DNA from 2 places in the Streptomyces gottesmaniae genome. Region 2 is predicted to be linked to the other one. Evidence: riboswitches for the same ligand, from Rfam matches in the RefSeq annotation. Region 2 holds a riboswitch; the other holds the start of a gene.
The links. Region 2 has a riboswitch for glycine ahead of gcvT (glycine cleavage system aminomethyltransferase GcvT). Riboswitches for the same ligand answer to the same signal wherever they lie in the genome.

Region 1 (3,405 bases), on a different contig from region 2:
CGGTGACCGCGCTCACCGGCTCCGTGGGGCTCGCGGCCTCCAAAATGATCGCGAAGATCGCCTCCGAGCAGGCCAAGCCGGACGGGCTGGTGCTGATCGAACCCGGGACCGAGCGGGCGTTGCTGGGGCCGATGTCCGTGCGGATCCTGCCCGGGGTGGGGCCGGCGACCGGTGACCATCTGCGGCGGGCCGGGATCACCACGGTCGAGGAGATCGTGGAGGCCGGGGAGGACGAGGTCGTACGGCTGCTGGGCAAGGCGCACGGGCACGGGCTGTACGCGATGGCGCTCGCCCGGGACGATCGCGCGGTGGTGGCCGAGCGGGACACGAAGTCCGTGTCGGTGGAGGACACGTACGACGTCGACATCCATGACCGGGTGCGGGTTCGGATGGAGGTTCAGCGGCTCGCGGATCGGTGTGTGCGGAGGTTGCGGGGGGCCGGGCTGTCGGGCCGGACGATCGTGCTGAAGGTGCGGCGGTACGACTTTTCGACGTTGACCCGGTCCGAGACGTTGCGGGGGCCCACGGACGACCCCGCGGTGGTGCGAGAGGCCGCGGGGCGGTTGTTGGAGGCCGTGGACACGACGGGTGGGGTGCGGTTGCTCGGCGTGGGTGTCAGCGGCCTCGCCGACTACACGCAGGAGGACCTGTTCGCGCAGGCGGCGGGTGAGGTGGATCTCGTCGAGGACGAGGCCGGGGGCGCTGTGGAGGTGCCCGCGGTGGAGGAGCGTGCGGGTGGGGAACGGCAGTGGAGGGCCGGGCACGATGTGCGGCATGTCGAGTACGGGCACGGGTGGGTGCAGGGGAGTGGGCTGGGGCGGGTGACCGTGCGGTTCGAGACGCCGGAGGACGTGGAGCCCGGGCGGGTGCGGACCTTCCGGACCGACGATCCGGGGCTGGAGCCGGCGGAACCGTTGCCGTTGGTGCGGGGTGGGGTGCCGGGCTGAGGCCGGCCGGCACTCGTCGGTCTGCGTCGCTGGGGCCGAGCGCCGTTGCGGCGGGGACGAAGGCGGGAGGGGCCGGGTGGGCTGGACTTGGGAGGTTGCCGGGGTGGGAGGGCGGCTGCCGTCAGAGGGTGCTCACGGTGAGGAAGGGGGCCGAGATCAGGTGCTGCTCAACAGGGGTGCGCAGAGGCTGGGGAAGCTGTCAGATGTCGTCTGAGGGTGTCGAAGGTGCCCGAGGGGGCTGTGCGGCTGGAGGGAGCGCGGTGCGCGGAAGGGGTTCGGGTACGGGTCAGGCGTCGTCCTTGCCCGCGATGTTGCCGAAGTCGTGGTCCATGGGTGGGGGCGGGGCCGTGTCCAGGCCGTAGTGGTGGTAGAGCTGGAGTTCCTGTTCCGGGGAGAGGTGGCGGCCCACTCCGAAGTCGGGGGCGTCCTTGATGAGGGCGCGTTCGAAGGGGACGCGGAGGGTGCCTTCGACCAGTTCGCTGGGCTCCAGGGGGACGAACGCGTCGCGGCCGAAGAAGCCCATGCGTATGGCGGCCCACTCGGGGATGCCGGTGGCGTCGTCGAGGTAGACCTCGTCCACGGTGCCGATCTTGCTCCCCTTGCGGTCGAACGCCTTGCGGCCGATCAGGTTGCGCGGATCGATGTCGGTCTGCACGGGCCCTCCATGTGGTCGCAAGCGGTTGCGGATGGTGTCTCACCACTACGAAAAGGCACATCGGGGGCGGCGGCCACTCGAAGACGCGTGCGTTGACCGCGCTGATACTCTGGCAGCGGCTGTTGACCCCGCGCGGGAGAGTCCTCCGGACACCATCCGGAGGCGCCGAAGGAGCAAATCCTCCCCGGAATCTCTCAGGCTCACGTACCGCACGGACGAGGTCACTCTGGAAAGCAGAGCGGGTGCCACGGTTCCCGCTCTCACCGACGGTGAAAACCGGCCCGAACCAGGTCCGGTGAAGCTCTCAGGTCGAGATGACAGAGGGGGAGGCCGTACGGGCACCCGTGCCGTGGTGCCCCTCGAAGGTCGTGTCAGACCAGGAGGCCTCCGTAATGACCGCCCATCGCATTCCGCTCTCCGAGCTCGAACAGGGAATCCCCTTCGAGCGGCGCCACATCGGCCCGGACGTCGAGGCCCGGGCCAAGATGCTCGCGCACGTCGGATACGGCTCGCTCGACGAGCTGACGGCCGCCGCGGTCCCCGATGTGATCAAGAACGCCGAGGTGCTGGATCTGCCGGGCGCCCGCACCGAGGCCGAAGTACTGGCGGAGCTGCGTTCCCTGGCGGACCGCAACCAGGTGCTCGGGTCCATGATCGGACTCGGCTACTACGGGACCTTCACCCCGCCGGTCATTCTGCGGAACGTCATGGAGAACCCGGCCTGGTACACCGCCTACACGCCGTATCAGCCCGAGATCTCCCAGGGGCGGCTGGAGGCGCTGCTCAACTTCCAGACGGTCGTCGCCGAACTGACCGGGCTGCCCACCTCCGGGGCCTCGCTGCTCGACGAGGGCACCGCGGCCGCCGAGGCCATGGCGCTGTCCCGGCGCATGGGGAAGAACAAGAAGGGCCTCTTCCTCGTCGACGCGGACGCGCTGCCGCAGACCGTCGCCGTGATCGAGACACGCGCCGAACCGACCGGCGTCGAGGTCGTCGTCGCGGACCTGAGCGAGGGGATCCCGGCCGACATCGCCGAGCGGGAGATCAACGGGGTGCTGCTGCAGTACCCCGGCGCCTCCGGTGCCGTTCGCGATCTGAAGCCGGTCATCGAGCAGGCGCACGAGCTCGGGGCGCTCGTCACCGTCGCCGCCGACCTGCTCGCCCTCACTCTGCTGGCCTCACCCGGTGAGCTGGGCGCCGACATCGCGGTGGGGACGACACAGCGCTTCGGGGTGCCGATGGGCTTCGGCGGACCGCACGCGGGCTACATGGCGGTGCGGGAGAAGTTCGCACGCAGCCTGCCCGGGCGGCTCGTGGGCGTCTCCGTGGACGCGGACGGACACAAGGCGTACCGGCTGGCCCTGCAGACGCGGGAGCAGCACATCCGCCGGGAGAAGGCGACCAGCAACATCTGTACGGCTCAGGTGCTGCTCGCCGTGATGGCCGGGATGTACGCCGTGTACCACGGGCCGGAGGGGCTGCGGACCATCGCGCGGCGTACGCACAGGTACGCCGCGGTGCTCGCCGCGGGGCTCGCGGCCGGTGGGATCGAGGTCGTGCACGGCGCGTACTTCGACACGCTCACCGTGCGGGTGCCGGGACGGGCCGGTGAGGTCGTGGCAGCCGCGCGGGAACATGGCGTGAACCTGCACCTCGTGGACGCGGACCTGGTGTCGATCTCCTGCGACGAGACCACGACCAGGGCGCAGCTGGGTGCCGTGTGGACGGCGTTCGGCGTGCAGGGAGATGTCGAGGCCCTCGACGCCGAGGCGCAGGACGCGCTGCCCGAGGCGCTGCTGCGGT
Region 2 (3,405 bases):
CGCGGAGCCAGTCGCCGACCGGGTCCTGGGCCACGTCCAGGAAGACCATGTTGACCGGCCAGGGGACGGGGGCCTTGGCGAGGGCCCGGCCGAGGGCGGCGAGGGGGAGGGCGCGGTCGGCCTCCCAGGAGGCCAGTTCGACGCCGATGAACATGACGGGGTCGGCGGTCTCGATGATGGCGAGGCAACGACGGGCCGAGAGGACGACTCCGGTTCCGGCGAACTCGGCGGAGGCCGCGGCCAGGAAGTCCACCGGGTCGTCCTGCCAGTCCGGTTCGAAGAGGCGCACGCGGGCACCGCTCGCCGATCCGTCCAGCGGGGTCCGGCCGGCCCGGCACAGCTCGGCCACCGCGGGCGGCGGCAGCGGGATGCCCACGACGCCGTCGGGGTTCAGGGCGAGCCCGATCTGCGGGGGCAGGCCCCGCGCGAACTCGACGGCGGGGGCGATCGTGTACGACATGTGGTTGCCGACGACCTGACGGAACTGCTCCTCGGAGCTGAAGACCGGCACGTACGCCTGCCCGTCGAACTCCATCGTCGGCAGGTCGAGCTGACCGCTCTGCGGGCTGCCGCCCTCCGGCAGCGGCACCCAGACGAAGCTGCGGGCCAGCACCTCCACGATCCGCGCCCCGGCCTGGGGCACCCCGAGCGAGGCGGACAGCACCTCCTCCAGCTCGTTGCCGGGCCATCCGCCGTGCCCATGGGGATACGCCTGTGCCGGGAAGTCCGCCGGGAAGTCCATCTGCTGCCTACCGCTTTGCTCCGTGATGCTGTTGTCCCTGCACCTTAATTGCTCCCGGGGCGGGCGCGCCCTTCAGGAGCGCGGGAAGTCGATCCGCTTCAGGACGTCGGCGGCGGACCGGTCGATGAGCACGGCCGCCCCGCACCCCTGCGGCAGCCTCCCCTTCTCCACCGCACTCAGCAACCGGGTCATGGCCCCCCGGTGCCGCGCGAACGCGTAGCGGGAGACGCCCCGGCCGCGCTCCCGCTGCCCGTCGCGGGCCTCACCGGGAGTGACGTCGAGCAACAGCAGGTGAAGGGTGCCGCCCCGGCGGCGGGCTTCGCGGGCGAGCCAACTTCGTACCCACGCCTGCGTCCCGCAGTCGTGCACGACGACACCCTCCCCCGAGCGGAGGGCGCGTCGCAGCCCCGCGTAGTGCGCGAGGCGCACGAAGGGGCGGTACATCGCGTACGGCAGATGACGGGCGAAGCGGGCGTCGAAGCGGTCGCGCGTGTCCTGGGAGTCGATGCGGACGCCGGGCACGGCCCGCCGCATCAGTGTCGACTTGCCGCTGCCCGGCAGCCCGGTGACGACCACCAAGTCGTCCGGCCCGAAGGACAGCTCGTGGGGACTGCGCCCGGAACGCGCCCGGAGGTCGCGGACGACCGCCCTCGGGAACGGGCCGCACGTCGCACCGGCCGGTGCGACGGGCTGCTTGGGCATCGCGATGCCCGAGGTCGTCGCGTACGCCGTGGTCCTGTTCACCGTGATCGTCCTCCCCAGGGGCATGGAGGTCCCATCCCCACAGACCGTAAAGAAAAGGTAATGCCCGATCCCTCCTGATTCAGTCCTCGTACTGCCACAAGAGTGCTACGGACCGCTGTGTCTGCCTGTGCTCCGTCGTTCCCCACCTCTGAAAGGTCCCCCTGCCGCCCCGCGTCGATGCGTGCAATGATGAGCCCGCCAACTGCATACCGGCCGCTTGAATCCGCGCGGGAGAGCTCCCAGCAGTCGATCGCTGGGGCGCCGAAGGAGCAAGTCCCTCCCTTGAATCTCTCAGGCCCAGATACCGCGTGGGCGAGGCACATCTGAAAAGCGGGCCGTACCCCCCTTCCGCGGGGGCGGCTCCACCCACGGTGCAAGTCACGACCACCGGTACGTACGGTCGTGGTGAACCTCTCAGGTTCCGATGACAGATGGGGAGGACTTACCTCGCCTGTCGCCTGTCATGCCCTGGGAGCAGAATCCGATGAGCAGCAGCCCCACCACCGGACCGCGCCGGACCGCGCTCGATGCCCTGCACCGCTCGCTCGGTGCGACGATGACCGACTTCGCGGGCTGGGACATGCCCCTGCGCTACGGCTCCGAGCGGGACGAGCACCTCGCCGTCCGCACCAGGGCCGGCCTCTTCGACCTGTCCCACATGGGTGAGATCACCGTCACCGGCCCGCAGGCCGCCGCGCTGCTGGACCACGCGCTCGTCGGCAACATCGGCGGCGTGAAGACCGCCCGCGCCCGCTACACCATGATCTGCCGCGAGGACGGCGGCATTCTCGACGACCTGATCGTCTACCGGCTGGCGGACACGGAGTACCTGGTCGTCGCGAACGCCTCCAACGCCCAGGTGGTGCTGGACGCGCTCGTGGAGCGTTCCGCCGGGTTCGACGCCGAGGTGCGGGACGACCGGGACGCCTACGCGCTGCTGGCCGTGCAGGGCCCGCAGTCGCCCGGGATCCTGGCCTCGCTCACCGACGCCGATCTCGACGGTCTGAAGTACTACGCGGGGCTGCCGGGCACGGTCGCCGGGGTTCCCGCGCTGATCGCGCGCACCGGGTACACCGGTGAGGACGGCTTCGAGCTGTTCGTGAAGCCGGAGCACGCCGTCGAGCTGTGGCAGGCGCTGACCAAGGCGGGCGAGGGCGCCGGGCTGGTGCCCTGCGGGCTGTCCTGCCGGGACACGCTGCGCCTGGAGGCGGGCATGCCGCTGTACGGGCACGAGCTGTCGACCGCGCTGACGCCCTTCGACGCCGGCCTCGGCCGGGTCGTGAAGTTCGAGAAGGAGGGCGACTTCGTCGGGCGTGCGGCGCTCGCCGAGGCCGCCGAGCGCGCTGCCTCCGCCCCGCCGCGCGTCCTCGTCGGCCTGATCGCCGAGGGCCGCCGGGTCCCGCGCGCCGGGTACCCGGTGGTCGCCGACGGCAAGGTGATCGGCGAGGTCACCTCGGGCGCCCCCTCCCCCACCCTCGGGAAGCCCCTCGCGATGGCGTACGTCGACGCCGAGCACTCGGCGCCGGGCACCGCCGGTGTGGGCGTGGACATCCGGGGCAGTCACGAGCCGTACGAGGTCGTGGCGCTGCCGTTCTACAAGCGGCAGAAGTAGACACTGGGCGCGAGGTCGCCCGCCCCGACGTGACACTGGGCACATCCGCGCTGCTCAACAGCGGTTTCAGCAGTCCCCCATTCATCACCACTCCCTCGCGTACAGGAGAATTCAGGCCATGAGCAACCCCCAGCAGCTGCGCTACAGCAAGGAGCACGAGTGGCTGTCGGTCGCCGAGGACGGCGTCTCGACGGTCGGCATCACGGAGTTCGCGGCGAACGCGCTCGGCGATGTCGTCTACGCCCAGCTCCCCGAGGTGGGCTCCACCGTGACCGCGGGCGAGACCTGTGGCGAACTGGAGTCCACG

Region 1: another riboswitch for glycine. It lies ahead of gcvP (aminomethyl-transferring glycine dehydrogenase); the one in region 2 lies ahead of gcvT (glycine cleavage system aminomethyltransferase GcvT).

The regions. Positions count from the first base shown of each region.
Region 1 covers NZ_JAVRFJ010000074.1:12,482-15,886, reverse strand. The annotation lists gene RM704_RS43845 (DNA polymerase IV) at 1-947, shown strand, start outside; gene RM704_RS43840 (PRC-barrel domain-containing protein) at 1,234-1,602, opposite strand; glycine riboswitch at 1,726-1,822, shown strand; gene gcvP (aminomethyl-transferring glycine dehydrogenase) at 1,995-3,405, shown strand, end outside.
Region 2 covers NZ_JAVRFJ010000058.1:23,563-26,967, forward strand. The annotation lists gene RM704_RS41400 (enhanced serine sensitivity protein SseB) at 1-742, opposite strand, end outside; gene RM704_RS41405 (AAA family ATPase) at 815-1,486, opposite strand; glycine riboswitch at 1,705-1,803, shown strand; gene gcvT (glycine cleavage system aminomethyltransferase GcvT) at 1,971-3,098, shown strand; gene gcvH (glycine cleavage system protein GcvH) at 3,217-3,405, shown strand, end outside.